Regions from separate parts of the Shewanella sp. GutDb-MelDb genome, predicted to be linked through region 2. Evidence: predicted binding sites of a transcription regulator. Region 2 holds the regulator's gene; each other region holds the start of a gene.
The links. The regulator sigma-54, encoded in region 2, starts transcription at its own class of promoters, with help from an activator protein. The targets are predictions, from matches to a motif close to GTTGGCACGNNNNTNGNNT.

Region 1: a site for sigma-54 is predicted at 1,223-1,241, ahead of fliE (flagellar hook-basal body complex protein FliE). Genes of this name have one in related genera too.
Region 3: a site for sigma-54 is predicted at 1,644-1,662, ahead of CXF82_RS18850 (nitric-oxide reductase large subunit). Genes of this name have one in related genera too.
Region 4: a site for sigma-54 is predicted at 2,065-2,083, ahead of CXF82_RS03370 (LruC domain-containing protein). Genes of this name have one in related genera too.

The regions. Positions count from the first base shown of each region.
Region 1 is NZ_PJBM01000233.1:22,278-26,654, reverse strand. It holds gene fliF (flagellar basal-body MS-ring/collar protein FliF) at 1-799, opposite strand, end outside; gene fliE (flagellar hook-basal body complex protein FliE) at 838-1,170, opposite strand; gene CXF82_RS14175 (sigma-54-dependent transcriptional regulator) at 1,751-3,103, opposite strand; gene CXF82_RS14170 (sensor histidine kinase) at 3,108-4,187, opposite strand.
Region 2 is NZ_PJBM01000241.1:9,218-13,594, reverse strand. It holds gene ptsN (PTS IIA-like nitrogen regulatory protein PtsN) at 1-258, opposite strand, end outside; gene hpf (ribosome hibernation promoting factor) at 261-548, opposite strand; gene CXF82_RS15495 (RNA polymerase factor sigma-54) at 579-2,090, opposite strand; gene lptB (LPS export ABC transporter ATP-binding protein) at 2,228-2,959, opposite strand; gene lptA (lipopolysaccharide transport periplasmic protein LptA) at 2,956-3,504, opposite strand; gene lptC (LPS export ABC transporter periplasmic protein LptC) at 3,568-4,125, opposite strand; gene kdsC (3-deoxy-manno-octulosonate-8-phosphatase KdsC) at 4,122-4,377, opposite strand, start outside.
Region 3 is NZ_PJBM01000259.1:4,002-8,378, reverse strand. It holds gene CXF82_RS18850 (nitric-oxide reductase large subunit) at 1-1,597, opposite strand, end outside; gene CXF82_RS18845 (LpxL/LpxP family Kdo(2)-lipid IV(A) lauroyl/palmitoleoyl acyltransferase) at 1,953-2,879, opposite strand; gene hldE (bifunctional D-glycero-beta-D-manno-heptose-7-phosphate kinase/D-glycero-beta-D-manno-heptose 1-phosphate adenylyltransferase HldE) at 2,999-4,377, shown strand, end outside.
Region 4 is NZ_PJBM01000124.1:14,091-18,467, reverse strand. It holds partial or broken gene CXF82_RS03380 (cation:dicarboxylate symporter family transporter) at 1-637, opposite strand, end outside; gene bshA (N-acetyl-alpha-D-glucosaminyl L-malate synthase BshA) at 653-1,816, opposite strand; gene CXF82_RS03370 (LruC domain-containing protein) at 2,125-4,284, shown strand; gene CXF82_RS03365 (hypothetical protein) at 4,296-4,377, shown strand, end outside.

The DNA.
Region 1 (4,377 bases), on a different contig from region 2:
AGATTGGCATCAAAATAGACTCAACCTTGTTACGATACTCAGACTCTTTTTGCTGAACAATTTCGAGCTCGCGGCGCGCAATAGCCGAAACGCCATCTTGACTGCCGGAATTAAGCAAGCGACCGTTTGCGTCTGTCACAGTGACTTTATTCGGTTCTAAGTTGTGTACCGCTGACGCCACAATATCGACAATAGAGTCGACCTCTTCTTGGCCAAGGCCGCCACGTCGGGTACTCACTACCACTGTCGCACTCGGCTTTGAGCGATTGCGAGCAAATACGTTTTCTTTTGGTAAGGCTAAGATAACTTTAGCGCGGCTAACACTTTTTAACTCTTCGATGGTTCTTGCAAGGTTTTGTTCTTGGCTATGTTTAAGGCGGGCTTGTTCCATTCGCTGGCTCACGCCAAACCCACTGTCTTTACTTAAATAGTCGTCATTTGTAGCGGCTTGATCTAAACCTGCGCGGCTTAGCATCATCTTCACATCTTGATATTTGTCTTCTGGGATCTTAACCACATCACCTTGGATCTGGTATGGGATTTTATTCTTATCAAGTTCATCGAGTACTTGTACCATCTCCTGGGTATTCATTTGCCCCAAAGGACGATATTCAGGCTCTTGCGCCCAAATCATCACAAAAACAGCCAATGCCAAACAGATCGCTAATGCCAAGATCATGGTCACTTGGCGTAACATATCGATATTACCAATAGAGCCCATCACACCAGATTTATGTTCCTCTTGAACGCCACCTGATTGTCCACTGGTTGCGACATTTGAACCTGTTCCTACGACCATTTCTGTACTCACAATTGCTACCTGCTGTTAGTTTAGGCCTAAACAGGCATACTCATAATGTCTTTATAAGCTTGTACCAGCTTATTTCTTACTTGCACTGTTGCCTCAAAAGCAACGCTAGATTTCTCACGCGCAATCACGGTATCAGATAATGTCACTGTGGTGTCGCCCATATCAAGGCGAGTGGCCAAATTACCTGCATTCGATTGAAGTTCGCTCACATTTCCAACAGCTTGAGAAAGAAGTTGCCCAAAATCAGCGCCAGAAGTGTTATTCACTTGGCGAGCAATACCTGTTTGGATCCCAGGTGAGCCAATTTGGCCGTTAAGTGACTGCATCTCTTGCAGTAAAGAATTAGCGCCGATTTGCATTACTATCTCCCAATGTCGTTTTCTTGACGAAAAACTTATATTGAACTAGATAAAGCAGTAATCGTGCCAGAATTTAAATTAACGGTGAAAAACGGATAGAGCTAAGACGGGACAAGCAAAGACGGACGCTTCGCTTACGGGAAAAGCAGGAAAAGCTTAAAACAAAAAGCAGCCAAGATTCAAACGAAATACCTCTAGGTATCCAACAAAGTTCTTCATCTCTGCTTAAATCGTCTCAGCTCGAACCATCTCAGCACTACCCGACTTTAAATCGGCTCTTAACCGATTTTCATCGTCTCAGCTTGAACCGTCTCAGCCCTATCCGGCTTTTAACCGGCTTTTAACCGGCTTTTAACCGGCTTTTAACCGATTTTCACCGTCTCAGCTTGTATCGTCTCAGCCCTATCCGGCTTTAAATCTGCTCTTAACCGATTTTCATCGTCTCAGCTTGAACCGTCTCAGCCCTATCCGGCTTTTAACCGGCTCTTAACCGATTCTCATCGTCTCAGCTTTAACCGGCTTCTATCCGGCTCTTAACCAGCTCTTAACCGATTCTCACCGTCTCTGCTTGAACCCGCTATTAAGCCGGTATTTGAATCCCGGAGTCGCGCATTTTGGCCATTTTATAACGTAAAGTTCGAGCACTGATCCCCAGTTTTTCGGCGACGGCTTTACGGCTGCCATTACACTGAGTCAAGGTTTCTAGAATTATCACATGTTCCTGTGCTTTAAGTTCAGTCCCTAAACCGTCAAGCTCAGTGGGCTTTTCCTCTTCGACAGGAAATGACTCTGCGTTAAGTGAAATATCGCAATTATCGATAATAATATCAGCGAGGGTTATTTCGTTAGAAATATTTAAAATCAGCGCACGTTGTACCACATTGTCGAGTTCGCGCACATTGCCAGGCCAACGATGAGTTAACAACCTCCGCGACGCACATTCAGCCAATACCGGTACTTCGGTTTTATTCATCGCTAAAGAGTGACGATTAATAAGGTGTCTTGCTAAGGGTAAAATATCCGCGGGACGTTGATTTAGCGCTGGCCAAGTTAGCGGAAAGACATTGATCCGATAATAAAGATCTTCTCTAAACTCTCCCGATGCCGCCAACGCTTTTAAATCACGGTTTGAGGTCGCCAATACTCGTACGTCTAGCTTAATGGTCTTACGGCCACCGAGTCGCTCCACTTCACGCTCTTGCAGCACTCGCAGTAACTTAGCTTGCAAGCCCACTTCCATCTCTGATATTTCATCAAGCAGTAGCGTGCCGCCTTGTGCTTGCTCAAATTTACCTGGGCAGGCTTGATAAGCCCCCGTAAACGCGCCTTTTTCATAGCCAAAAAGCGTTGCTTCAAGCATGTTCTCAGGAATTGCGGCGCAGTTTATCGCGACAAAAGCCCCTGTAGAGCGATTGCTGTGCTGATGAATATAACGCGCCAAGACCTCTTTACCACTGCCACTTGGGCCCATGATCATCACTGATGCATCTGATGCTGCCACTCGCTGAGCCAGAGATAGCAGGGCTAAACTCTTTTCGTCTGCGACAACGGGTGTGCCCTCTGTCGATTTAGCGGGCAGGTATCTTGATACTTGGTTAAGCAGCACTTCGGGTGAAAAAGGTTTAGCCAAATAATCGACGGCGCCTAACTTCATCGCATTGACCGCGTTATCAATCGTTGCGTAAGCCGTCATCAATAACATGGGTACTTTAGGGTGATTATGCTGCAGGTAATTAAGCAAGCCTAAGCCGCCAATCCCCTCCATTTGCACATCGCTTATCACCATATCAAATGAGTCACTTTTTAATGCCAAAATGCCAGCTTCAGCCGATTCAACATCGACGCATTCATATTGCGCTAGCATCAGCGTGTCTAATAGAGCTTCTCGTAATGAAGCATCATCTTCAACTAACAGTAATTTACCTTCAGACATGCGCTTAAGCTCCTACGACTGATTCAGTGATATTGGCTTTAGCCACTAAAGGGAATTTAAGCGAGGCGGTACAGCCTTCACCAACATGACAACTCAACTGCATCATGCCACCATGATTATTCACCACTGATTGCACCACTGCCAACCCAAGCCCCGTGCCTTGTGGCTTAGTGGTAAAGAAGGGTTCAAGCACTTGTTGCTGCATGTCGGTATCTAACCCTTTACCGTTATCGATCACATCAACATGCAGTGCTGTGGCCGTATCGTAGGCCTTTATCTCTATCTTGGTCGCGCCAGCTTCAATGCTGTTCACCACCAGATTATTTATCGCAGAACTTAACGCTGAGTCATTTGCGCGAATGCCCTGTGTCGAATGATTGATAAAATCCAGCTGGCAGCCTTTTTGCGCCGAGATCGGTTGGCAGTTATTCAATACGCTATCAATCACCTCTTCAATAGAGACAATCACGTCCAGCTCCTGCTTGCGGCCTTTTGCCATTAGCAGCATATCGTTAACTTGGTGCTCTAACTCGTTGAGTCTATCGACCAGCTTTCCCTGAAAGCGCTTTCTTGCGGTATCGGAAATTTTAGGGTTGGCAAGATTAGAGGCATACAACAAGGCGGCACTCAATGGCGTACGCACTTGGTGTGCCAGTGTAGCCACCATTTTGCCTAATGCTGACAACCTTTGTAGATGTGACAAATTCTTTTGCAATAAACGTGTTTCAGTCAAATCAGTTAACACGATAAGCTGACCTGGTTCTGGCGTTAATGGCGTAATTGCCAGTTTAACGCGGCGCCCATTACGCAGTGACACTTCATGACCATCATCATCTTTAGGTGAGAAAGCCTGATTGATCACTTTAAACCAACGTAGCCCTTCTAATGGACCGCCAAGCAACTCAATGGCTACCGGATTTGCGTCTGTCACAATACCATCACCATTGATGATCACTACGCCAGATGGCATCGCCTGCAGAATATGATCCATACGATTGGACATATTTGCGGCTTGCTGAACGTCGACCTGTTGTGGACGATAGCTTGTTAGTGCATCAAATTGTGGCTGAGGGACTGCGGACATTATGACTCCGTCAAAAAAACTGCATTTGATGGGGTGAAGCAGGTTTTGTGCCAACTTAGGAAGGAACGAGGAAAGCAGAATAAAGCTAAGACGGAACAAGCAAAGACGGACGCTTCGCTTACTGTAAAGCAGAGGGAAAGCTAAGACGAAACAGGCAAAGACGGACGCTTCGCTTACGAGAAAAGCAGGA
Region 2 (4,377 bases):
TATCGGTGTTTCACATTTGATTAATATGCCCAATGGATGGTCAATATTAGCCAATCTCCCGTGAGGGATTGCTATACCGTTGCCTATACCTGTGCTACCCATTTTTTCGCGAGCCAACAGGCTTTCGAAAATCTCTTGTGAAGAAAGGGTAGGGTACTGGGCAGCGGCAATATCGCTGATGAGTTCCAGTACTTTTTTCTTACTGCCCGGAGTGGCACAGGTAGTGCATTCCGGCTGCAGGATGGTACATAGTTCCATCGTTAGTGTTTGGTCAGCTTCTCTTTGTGTTTAATAACCTGACGATCTAATTTGTCGATCAGGGAGTCGATTGCGGCGTACATGTCCGCATGTTCCGAAGTGGCAAAAACTTCACCTTTTTTCAGGTGAATTCGTGCTTCGGCAATCTGTTGCATTTTTTCAACATTCAATATGACGTGCACATTATTGATCTGATCGAAATGACGTTCAAGCTTTGTAAATTTTTCTTCAACATAACTGCGCAGTGACGCAGTGATTTCAATGTGATGCCCAGTAAGGTTAATTTGCATAGAAAGATTCCTCCAAGTGTCTAATTTTAGTTATAAACTCTTGCGTTGGTTTGAGGGCGGGATCATCATTGCTTCGCGGTATTTCGCGATGGTACGTCGAGCAACTTTAATCCCCTGTTCTGCCAACAGTTGCGCCATTTTGCTATCGCTTAATGGTTTCTGTTGGTTTTCAGCTGCGACTAACTTCTTAATAAACGCTCTAATTGCTGTTGATGAGCACTCTCCACCGTCGTCGGTTCCGACATGACTAGAGAAGAAATACTTTAACTCGAAAATACCTCTAGGGGTATGCATATACTTTTGTGTGGTCACCCTTGAGATAGTGGATTCATGCATCTCTACGGCTTCAGCAATGTCGTTGAGTACCATAGGTTTCATGGCTTCATCACCATATTCGAAAAATCCCTGTTGGAACTTCACAATACAGTTGGAGACTTTTAGGAGGGTCTCATTACGACTCTCAATGCTTTTAATAAACCATTTAGCTTCTTGTAAGTGACTACGAATAAATTGGCCATCTGCTTGATTTTTTTGGCTACGAGCCATCGAAGCATAGTGTTGATTGACGTTGATTTTTGGCATGTAGTCGGGGTTGAGTTCAACCACCCAACGGCCTTTCTTTTTTGTCACTGAAACGTCGGGGATCACATATTCGTCTTTACTTCGCGTGACTGCTAGGCCCGGTCTTGGGTTCAAGGTTTGAATAAGCGTGATAGCATCACGCAGGTCATCCTCTTTGAGCTTAGTCTTACGCATCAATTGCCTAAAATCACGTCCAGCAATCAAATCTAAGTAATCTTTAATGAGCAGGCGAGCATTGTCTATATGGGGTGTTGTTTCTGCATATTGAGCTAATTGGATAAGCAGACATTCACTGAGATCTCTGGCTGCGACGCCGATAGGGTCGAAATGCTGCACGCGTTTGAGTACGGCTTCCACTTCGTCTATCTCGATCTCTGGATCGCCCATTGCTTCAAGAATATCTTCACAATTCTGAGTAAGGTAACCTCGCTCATCAACCGCATCAATAATGGCGGTGGCAATCGCTAGGTCATTATCAGAAAAAGGCGTTAGATTTTTCTGCCATTCAAGATGTTCGTATAAACCTTCAGTGGTTTCGCCTTGGAATGGCATATCATCATCGCGCATTCCGCCGGAGCTTGAATTCGAAGACACGGTATAGACTTCATCCCAAGTAGTATCCATTGGGAGTTCATCTGGCATTGAATCTTGCGTTAATGCATCAGAGGTGTCTACCGCAGCGCTATCCTGCTGTGGATCAACATCTGTGTTACTGCTGTATTCATTGTCGCTATCCGACTCTGAATAGCTGTCAGAGTCACTGGTGGTTCTATCTTCGTTGCTGATAGGCTCGCCATCGGATTGCTCTTCATCTAATTCAAGCAGTGGATTAGAGTCTAATGCTTGCTGGATCTCTTGCTGCAGCTCTAAAGAGGACAATTGCAAAAGGCGAATAGCCTGCTGTAATTGTGGAGTCATAGTTAGCTGCTGACCCATTTTGAGCTGGAGTGACGCTTTCATCTTACCGCTATTCCCTACACTGTAATTAAACGTTGAAGCTCGGTGATTTGACGAAGAGAGCTTAAAGAGTCAACACTTTGATTGTATTCATATACTTAGCTAATGCTATACAATTAAACCCGCATACTGTGGGTTAACTATAGCCTGAATTGTTCACCTAAGTACACTGCTCGAACCTGCTGATTATCTAATATCTCGGCAGGTGTGCCTTCTGCAATCAAATTTCCGTGACTTACGATATAGGCATGTTCACAAACGTCCAATGTTTCACGCACATTGTGGTCTGTGATCAACACCCCTAAGCCACGGCTTTTTAACTGTTCAATAATCTTTTTAATATCGATAACCGATATTGGATCAACGCCGGCAAAAGGTTCATCGAGTAGAATAAACTTTGGGTTGGCTGCCAGTGCTCGAGCGATTTCAACTCTGCGGCGTTCACCACCTGATAACGCCATGCCTTGGCTATCGCGGATATGGGTGATGTGAAACTCTTCGAGTAGGTGTTCAAGTTGCTCTTCACGCTGCTCGTTATTGATATCTTTGCGAGTCTGTAATACTGCCATGATATTGTCACGCACTGAGAGCTTTCTAAAGATGCTTGCCTCTTGTGGCAAGTAGCCAATGCCTTTACGTGCTCGGAGATGCATTGGGTCTAAGGTTAAATCATCGTCATCGATTAAGATCTGACCCTTGTCGCTCTGAACTAAACCAACAACCATATAAAATGTTGTGGTTTTACCTGCACCATTAGGACCCAATAACCCAACAATTTGCCCTGTTTTGACCGTTAAACTCACATCTTGAACAACGGCTCGGCTCTTATAACTTTTCGCTAAATTGCGTACGGTCAGCGTTTTTTGGGTCATTGCTGTTCCTGCTTTTTAATGGGTGCGGCTGGGGTTTCAGGCGTCTCTTCTTGATAAGCTTCAGGCTGAATGATAGTGATCACGCGATCATTACCTTTACCTGTACTTTCTGCGACTAATTTTTGTAGTCCGATATTGTACTTGATGCGGTTACCCGTGACTTGGCTGCCCTCTTGCTCCAAGGTTGCATTACCTAACAAGGTTAAGGTTCTTGTTGCCAACTCATAACGGATCTCTTTCGCACTTGCCATCGCCGGGCGGCCATCTTCCATCATTTGGGTATATGTCGCAGGATTACCCGTAGCCACGAGTATTTTTCCTGAGCTCGCTTCTTTGGAGAACACCCGTAATTCATCAGCCTTCATTTTAATTGAACCCTGAGTCACTTCTACAGGACCAAAAAAGATCACCTGATTATTTTTTATATCAGCTTCTTGGCTGGCAGCAGCAATTTTAACTTCTTGCTTTAAGTCATCGACTTGCGCGTAGCTACTAATGCTAAGCAGACACAACAGACCTGCAAGTATTGATTGATTGTATTTCATAACTTCCTTCTACTCCGCTATTGGGTTGCTAGCATGAGTGAGTATATTTGTTTTTTGAATCGCTTACTTAACATCGTAGATCCCTTCGACTTGACTGATCAACTTTACACTTTGGGCGTTAAGATCAGCATAAAGGCCTGTTCCCTGAATCACAAACTCATTACCAGTGACGTAAATGATTTCATCAGAGGTCATAACCATCGTCTCTAGATCAAGCTCTAAATAGGAGGTAGACAATGTTTGGATCGGCTCTTCTGGACTAATAGAATCGATAATAACATTGTTTTCCAATGAGACCTTACCGGTTAAATTGTTATGGGTTCCTTTAGCCGCGGTTAAACGCCATTGGGCTTGACCATCATCGGGATAGATCAAATAAACCGGGTCAGTGAAGTAAGTCATACTGGCTTCTTCAAAGTGTTCCATGTGCTTGGCGGTGACTTTGCTATTAATGAGACCCGCTTCATTGTATTCAGTGCTGCGCATATCATTGATGATGTAGTTAGGGCGTTCGCTTATATCAATGTCTAACGTTTGGTCGCTTTTTTTAGACTGCACTTGCCAATAAAGGATCAGTGCGGTGCCAAATAAAGCGATAATCGCTAGGGTGACGCGATTCATATGCTCATCCCGTGAGCCGACTCAAACTTACCTTGGCTAAGTAATAACAAGTCTGTGAGCTCTCTAAGGGCGCCATGACCACCATTAATATGAGTTGTCATTAAAGCATGTTGCTTCACGTAAGGGTGGCCATCAGCGACGCAAACCGATAAACCGACCTCTTTCATCACCGGCAAGTCGACCATATCATCACCTATATAGGCAACTTCATTTGGATTGACATTGTAAAGTGCTAATAACTCATTGTAGGGG
Region 3 (4,377 bases), on a different contig from region 2:
TTAAACCACCGGTTAAGAAAATAACCGTGGTGAAGAGTACCGCTGCATTTGCGCTGCGAGCACGGATAAGTCCAAGGCGCACAAGCATTAAGGCGACAACAGAGGTAGCGAAGGTTTCGAAGAACCCCTCTACCCATAAGTGAACCACCCACCAGCGCCAGTATTCAGCAATCGCAAGGTTGGTATGCTTACCCATAAATAGGCCAGCACCATAGAATAAACCAATCGCTACACACGAGGCGTACAGTACCCAAATAACCGGGCGCATCTCGCCTTTAACTTTTAACGCGGGACGCATTGCTGCTGTCACAAGGGCAAGCCAGATCAATAATCCTACCAGCAGTAATATCTGCCACACTCGGCCTAAATCGATATATTCATAACCTTGATGACCGAATAAGAAATTCATGTCTAGGTCAAAATACTGCTGAACACCAATCCATTCCCCTGCCATAGAGCCGAGCACAACCACCAGAAGTGCAACCCAAAGTACGTTTACACCGATGCGTTGGAACTTAGGTTCATAGCCCGATAATGCAGGGGCAATATAAAGACCTGTACCTAACCAAACCGTTGCAATCCAGAATACGGCAAGTTGTGTATGCCAAGTACGCGTGACGGAGTAAGGGAGAATTTCTGACAGTGGAATACCGTAAAAATTTTGCCCTTCAACCGCGTAGTGTGCGGTGATCCCTCCGAGTAATATTTGCAATAGAAACAAGCCTATCGCAGTAACGAAGTACTTCCCTACAGCGCGTTGTGATTTAGTGGGTTTAGTGAAGAAGAGTGGGTCTTGTTCGGCAGGCTTTGGCAAACTGTCATGTTTACAGCTCGCGTGATGCCAGACTAATGCACCGATACCCGCAATAAGAGTCACAAAACTTAAGATTGACCAAACCACGTTGTCTGACGTTGGCGTATTACCAATTTGTGGATCGAATGGCCAGTTATTGGTGTAGGTATAATCGGCATCTGGACGTTCTGTTATTGCAGCCCAAGCGCCCCAAAATAGAAAACCATTGAGCTTTTCACGGCGATCTAAGCTCGGAACGGTACCCTCTTTCATTGCATATTGTTCTCTAAGAGATGATAACTCTGGGTCATCACCAAATAGCGCTAAATAATGTTGCTCTACCTGTTTAATGGCTGCAATACGCGTGTCTGAAAGAGTGATATAGGTATCACCATTAGCTTGCTCAACAACCGTATTACGGCGAATATCTTCGCGCAAGCCTTGCTCAAGTCCTGCTTGTTGCTGGGTGTTTAGTTGCGTAAACGGGATCTTGAAACGTTGCTTTGCGGTGATATCTAGCCAAGCCTGAGCTTCTTTATGTAACCAGTCTGCAGTCCAGTCTGGAGCAACATATGAACCATGTCCCCATATAGAACCCAGTTGATGCCCCCCCATAGAGCGCCAAACCAATTGTCCTTGTTCGATGTCATTTTGACTAAATAGTGTTTGTCCTTGGCTATCAACAAAAGCTGTTGGTATTGGCGGCTTTTCTCGATAGATTTCACTACCAATACTCAGTAGTACAGTAAATGAAGCAATTAGCACCAGTAGTAGTGCAATTGCCGTTAGTCTTTGTTTGCTCATAAGTCCTCTTAGCGCAACGGTATTATTATTCAGGCGTAGCTTGCTATAGCAGATAGCATGCCAATAGTTGAAGCTGCTGTTTTAAAAGGATATTATTGTTTTATTTATAGTGGCGATGTCACAAAGACAGCGCTTTAAGTGTCCTTATGACACCTAGCTGTCTTTTTGACATTAGCGTGGCGTTCGAAAAGTAATCGACGTAGGAAATCGTGTGGAAATAAATACTTATCGGGCTGAGAATGTCGAGTATGGCTAAGCATGAGGACATTGGAGTATGAGAATGTAGAAAGGGCTACTTGTTGAACGAAAGTGAGCTAAACAAAGCCCTTTGCAAATGCTGCAAAGGGCTAGGGGGTTATTTATATAAGGACGGGTCTTCAGGTTTTGGGCGGGTCTTAAAACGTCGATGCAGCCACATATATTGACCTTTATTACGGCAAATAATGTCTTCAATAATTCGATTACCCCGCTTGGCATCTTCAATCTCATTTTCGCCTGGAAAGTCTTCTAACGGCGCTTGGACTTCGATGTTATAGCCTGTGTCGGTACTGTTTCGTTCAACAAAAAAGGGCAGAACCTTGGCTTTACCCAGCCTTGCCAGTGTGGTGGCACCGGTAATGGTGGCGGCTTCTTTAACCGCGAAAAAAGGGATGAATGTGGCACTCGAACGGCCAAAATCTTGATCGGCAGTGTACCAAATGACGTTGGGGGCTCTTAAGCTACGCACCATTTGGCGTAAATCTCTTTTTGGCACCAGCGCTTTATTAGATCGTAATCGACCTTTGACCTGCAGATACTCAATTACGGCATTATTATGCGGTCGGTAAACGCCCACTCCTGGCTGGAACTGGCCAAAGATACGAGCACCCATCTCTAAAGGCAGGCAGTGAACGGCGTACAGTATGACCCCTTGGCCACTGTTCAGGGTTTGCTCGACATGCTCTTGACCTTTAATACTCATATGTTGTTGAATTTTTTCATCCGACCACCACCATGCATTGATGGTATCGAAGATAGCTTTGCCTGTTTGTTCAAAGTTTTCGCGTAATAGCGTTTGCTGTTCTGCTTCGCCCATATCAGGAAAGCACAGCTGCAAATTACGCTTGGCAGTGTTAACCCGTTTGCGGGCAAACTTCATGGCAATTCTGCCAATAGCCGCGCCAATCCTCATTTGGAGAGGTAATGGCAACACTTGTGTTAAGCGCATCATCGCAACGCCTAGCCACAGGGGCCAGTACTTAGGATGATAAAGATGAGATGACAACTGGGCTTTTTCTACCACGGAAAACTCGAATACATTGAAAAATTACTCATTATTCTAACGCAAACTCACTCAAACTCACTCAAAATCATTAAAAATTAGGTACAATCATCAGTAAATTTGCAAAACACACGGCCATTATGAAGATTTCTCTGCCAGCATTTGAAAACGCCAAGGTACTCGTCGTTGGTGATGTAATGTTAGATCGCTACTGGGCGGGCACGACTGCGCGTATCTCTCCTGAAGCACCCGTCCCCGTTGTTAAAGTCGAACAGATTGAAGATCGACCTGGCGGCGCGGCGAATGTGGCGATTAACATTGCCACGCTAGGCGGCGCAGCGAGTCTTGCTGGCATCGTCGGTGTTGATGAAACGGCTGACGCATTGACCATTGGTGTGCAAGCATTCGGCGTTGAGCCTAATTGGCATCGAGTTGCTGGCAAGCCGACGATCACTAAACTACGAGTGATGTCGCGCAATCAGCAATTGCTGCGTTTGGATTTTGAAGAGAGTTACTCGAAAGTAGAAAGTGATGCGCTGCTAGCAAAAACCATTTCACAGTTAGACAATGTCGATGTGGCAGTGCTGTCTGATTACGCTAAAGGCGCCCTCGTTTCTCCTGAAGCCTTTATTCAATCGGCGAACGACAAAGGGGTCAAAGTGTTAGTGGATCCTAAAGGCAGTGATTTTGCTCGTTACCGTGGTGCTTATCTATTAACGCCAAACATGGGTGAATTTGAAGCGGTAGTGGGCAAGGTTGAATCAGAAGCAGACTTAGTCGCTAAAGCCCAGTCTTTGTTGTCGCAATTTGAGCTCAATGCCATGTTGGTAACGCGTTCAGAAAAAGGCATGACATTAATCACTAAAGATCAGCCAGAGCTGCATATCCCCACGGTTGCACGCGAGGTTTACGATGTGACGGGTGCGGGTGATACCGTTATTTCAGCGCTAGCGACAGCGATTGCCGCAGGCAGTGATTTACCACAAGCGTGCGCTATTGCTAATACGGCAGCAGGAATAGTGGTTGCCAAGTTAGGCACCTCAACGGTGACCAGAATTGAGTTAATCGAAGCGCTCTCTTTGAATCAAGGTGAATCAGGTTTCGGTGCAGTGAGTGAAGACCAACTCGTTTACGCGCTAGAGCAAGCTAAGCTGCGTGGTGAGCGTGTGGTCATGACCAATGGCTGCTTTGATATTTTACATGCAGGACACGTCAGTTACCTGCAACAGGCCAAAGCCCTAGGTGATCGATTAATCGTTGCTGTTAATAGCGACGCTTCAGTCAAACGCCTGAAAGGCGAAGGGCGTCCGGTGAACCCAGAAGACAGACGAATGGCAGTGTTAGCCGGTCTTGCTTCGGTTGATTGGGTGGTCCCATTCTGTGAAGATACACCACAACGCGTGATTGCTCGCTTGTTGCCTGATCTGCTGGTAAAAGGCGGCGATTACAAGGTTGAAGATATTGCGGGTGGCGAAGAGGTGATTGCTGCGGGGGGCAAGGTTAAAGTACTCGGCTTTGA
Region 4 (4,377 bases), on a different contig from region 2:
CAGTCATGGCAAAAATACCAATCGGCATCAGTTTTACAATGCTTTGAGTGACCTTATTAAATGCCTCACCAAGCAGTTGCATTGGTCTCATCAAGGAATCTTTCTTGTCTATTGAGATAAGTGCAATACCGGTTGCAACACAGAACAATACTATCGCAGGGATATAACTATTAGACAGCGAGAAAAACGGATTTGAGGGAATATAGATATCTAATAGGTTAATCGAATTTGGATCTTCTAGCGCTGTTAAACTGAAGAACTCACCCGCTTGCCAGTCAGGAAAAGTATATTTTATCAGGTACATGGTTAGCAAACCAAACAACCAGATCACCAACATCAGCTTACCCACTTTAACGCCCAGCGACTTTGCTTGGACCATGGTTAAACTGCCTAAACTGGAGATAAGTGAAACGATGATATAGGGGATAATCGTCATTTGAAGCAGCTTGATAAACGCATCACCAATAACAGACATCCACGCAAGCATCTCACCAAAGAACAGCCCTGAAGCGATCCCGGCCGCAAATGACAGTAAAACCAATGTCGACATGCTCATCTTTTTTTTAGGTTTTTCTATCACCGATGTTGCGAGCTCGCTATCATCCTGTTTATCGGCTACCGTTGTTTTATCGACCATAATCAGCCTGTCCTTTTATTTGATGCTTACTTGAAGAGGCACAATGTCATCTTCAGCAATTGCGTCGTAATAGCATTCCACGTATTGACCAATTTTTTGTGCAGGGCTAAATAATGCTCTTGCTCGACGGCGACCGGCTTGCCCCATCTCTTGCTGCTTATCAGGGTCGCTCAAGATCCCTTCCATTGCTTTCGCCATCCCTAATGCATCATCCGGATCAAACATAAAGCCGCTGACGCCTTCCTCTACGACTTCCGGGACCCCATCAACATTGCTGCTGACGGTTGGTACTTCACAGGCCATCGCTTCAAGTAATACCATGCTAAATGACTCTCTATAGCTTGGTTGGATCATGCAATCAGCATTAGGGAGAAATGACTCCACATGCGTAACCGATCCCATGAAGGTGACGTGCTGCAAAATATCTAGTTTTTCACACTGCTCTTTAATCTTATCGATATAAGGCCCGCTTCCAAGTAGGACTAAACGAGCATTTACCTTTCTAAGTAGCAAGTAAAATGCCCTAACGACGGTATCGGTATTTTTAAGCGCCCTAAAATTAGAGACATGCATCACCACTTTTTCGTCATCCATTGCCATTTGTCGGCGGATATTAATGTCGGCACTTGTTGGGGTGAAAACGGCTAGATCAATGAAGTTATGAATCACTTCTATTGTTTTGTCTTTTTCAAAATGGCTATAAATATAGTTTCGTTGATAAACTGAAACCGTGGTCACTTTAGTGCTTTTATGAATACTAAATTTATTCAACGGGTAAAGTGGTTTGTCTTGACCAACAATAGTGACATCGGTGCCGTGAATAGTGGTGACGGTAGAAAATTTGTGGGTACTTATCTCACAGGCGAGATACGCACATAACGAATGCGGGATTGAGTAGTGAGCATGAACAACATCCAGTTGATATTGCTCTGCAACTTCGACTATTTTTGCAGTTAAAGCAAAGGTATATAAAGGATCAGAAAAAAGCGGATAGTTAATAGCTTCGACAGAATGAAAAAACAATCGTTGAGAATCTTCAATCAGCTTGAATGGTCTGACACTGGAAATAAAATGAACTTCATGGCCAAGCTTTGCCAAGCCAAGACCCAATTCCGTTGCAACTAAACCTGAGCCACCGATGCTGGGGTGGCACACAATCCCTATGCGCAATTTCGACATAAATTTACTACCACCTAAACAATAGTTAATAAAATGTTACGTACCGATAAAACTTAGCATTGATATAGAGTTAAGCCAAGTAGTATGAAAAATATACGCCCTCTCTTCGACCATTATTCACATGAATCCGTAGATATTAGCCCCTTTTATCCCACCCGTAGCTGTCATCTCTATTTGCAAAATGCGAATAAGAGTTCTTAAAACAAAACCAAAAACACATAAAATGTTGATAAATAATGATTTTAATTATTGGCACGGCTTATGCTCTATTCAATTTACTTTGATAACGTTACAGCGAGAGAAGCATTATGAAAATATCCAAATCTATTTCATCTAGCTGCAGTTCACCTTTAATTCTGAGCCTTCTTATATCAGCGAATGTTAATGCGTCTGAGCCATTTAGCGCTTGTCCAACAGAAGCTTTTGTCATTCAAAAACAATCAAATACTCCAAAAAGCTACGGCGTAAACTTAGCCACGGGTAGCTACACCGTATTGTCAGACGATATGGGCACAGGTAGCGGCTACAACGGTGTCGGTTTTAACTATCATGATAACTATATTTACGGTTGGGATTATTCAAATGCGACACTGGGCCGAGCTGGCGATGATTATCAAATTGCTGCTCTTAATGTTATTAAAGATGCATCCGCCGCAGCGGCAGGTAATTTTTATGTTGGTGACGTTGCGGTGACTGAAAACATTTGGTATGGATACCGTAAAGGTAAAGGGATGTTTAAAATCCCACTCGATAACCCTGCCAGTTACAACATGACAATCATTCCCGGCAGTAAGAATTTTGCCAATTATAATATTACCGATTTAGCCTTTCACCCTACTGATGGCTACGCCTACAGTATTAGCAATGGCTCTACGGGTAAGCTACTTCGCATCGATACGACTACCGCAGAAGCTACCGATTTAGGCCCAGTCATCACCTCTAATTCAGGTAACTTTATATTTGGCGCACAATTTTTTGATCCTGATGGCAACTTATATGTCAGTAATAACAGCAACGGTAATATCTACAAAGTTAACGTAGAAGAAGCATCTCCTAGTGCTGTGCTATTTGCTTATGGACCCGCCTCTTCTAGTAATGATGGCGCACGATGTGCTTTAGCCGAAGTTACCGTTGGCGAATCAGTCGATTTTGGGGATGCACCTGATTCATACGGGACACTGCTGGCATCAAATGGTGCCCGACACGCAATGTCAGACAGCCTATACCTCGGTGCCTCAGTGGATAATGAATCCGACGGATATGTCTCCCCTTTATCTGATGATGCCAGCGACAGCTCTGATGATGAGGACGGCGTTTCAATGCCAACAGGTTTTGAGCTTGGTGAAAGCGCCATATTATTGGTTACAGCAAAAGGTGGAGACGGTTACCTCAACGCTTGGTTTGACTGGAACCAAAATGGCGCTTTTGATTTAGAAGAACAGATCATTTTGGGCGAACCGCTCGATAACGGTATCAATACTATCAGTATTGAAGTACCCACTTGGGCTAAAGAGGGACCCACTTGGGCACGTTTTCGTTTAAGTACCCAACAAGATATCACTGCAACAGGCGGAGTCGGAGATGGCGAAGTTGAAGACTACGCCGTTACTCTCACTGAAACAGGCGTTACCATCAACTACTACCCTTCATCGTCAACTTATACCACCCTCGCTTATGAGGATCTGTACCCAGATCAAGGTGACTTCGATATGAATGACGTAGTGGTACAGCTGCGTATTATTGAATATGTTAAAGACAATAAAGTGCGACGTATCGGCTTCAAAGCGCAACTGGCTGCAATGGGAGCCGCTTACCACAATGGATTTGGTGTGCATCTGCCTGGCGTTGGTCGCAATAAAATTAAAGAGTCTTTAATTAATTGGACTATTGATGACATTGCACAAGATAGTTCGCCGTTAGAGACCGGGCAAACCAACGCAGTTTTTATCTTCACTCAAGATTTATCTGATTACGTCACGCTTGAACAAGGCTGCGAATTTCTACGCACCGAAACAGGCTGTGAGAGTGCTTTCAGAACCACATGGTCACTTGATATCCCATTTGACAGCCCTGTGTCTGAGAGTGTCATTCCAGCATTCCCTTATGACCCATTCATCTTTGCCACGCCAAATACCGATCATGGCTCTGCGGCTAAAAATGCAGTGGGAGCAAACCCTGGTCGTCAACTGGAAGTTCATCTGAAAAACCAAGCCCCTACAGATAAGTTCTCCAGCAATTACTTTGGTTACAGAGAAGATGCTTCCGACCCTAGCGCTGGTCAATACTTCCAGAATAAAAATGGCATGGCTTGGGCAATTGAAATACCTGTCACCTGGAAGCACCCAAAAGAAAATCAACGCTTAGACAACGCTTATACCGAGTTTGTTGATTTTGCCGCCGACAACACGGGTACCACCAATCCAACTTGGTATGAAAATGCTAATCAAGCACTGATCTTTAACGATTAATGGAGAATGTCATGAAAACTCAACTTATAAAATTTATCTCAATGCCAAGCAGTCTAGTCGCATTCTCCTTTATTACTCTTACTGCATGCGGTG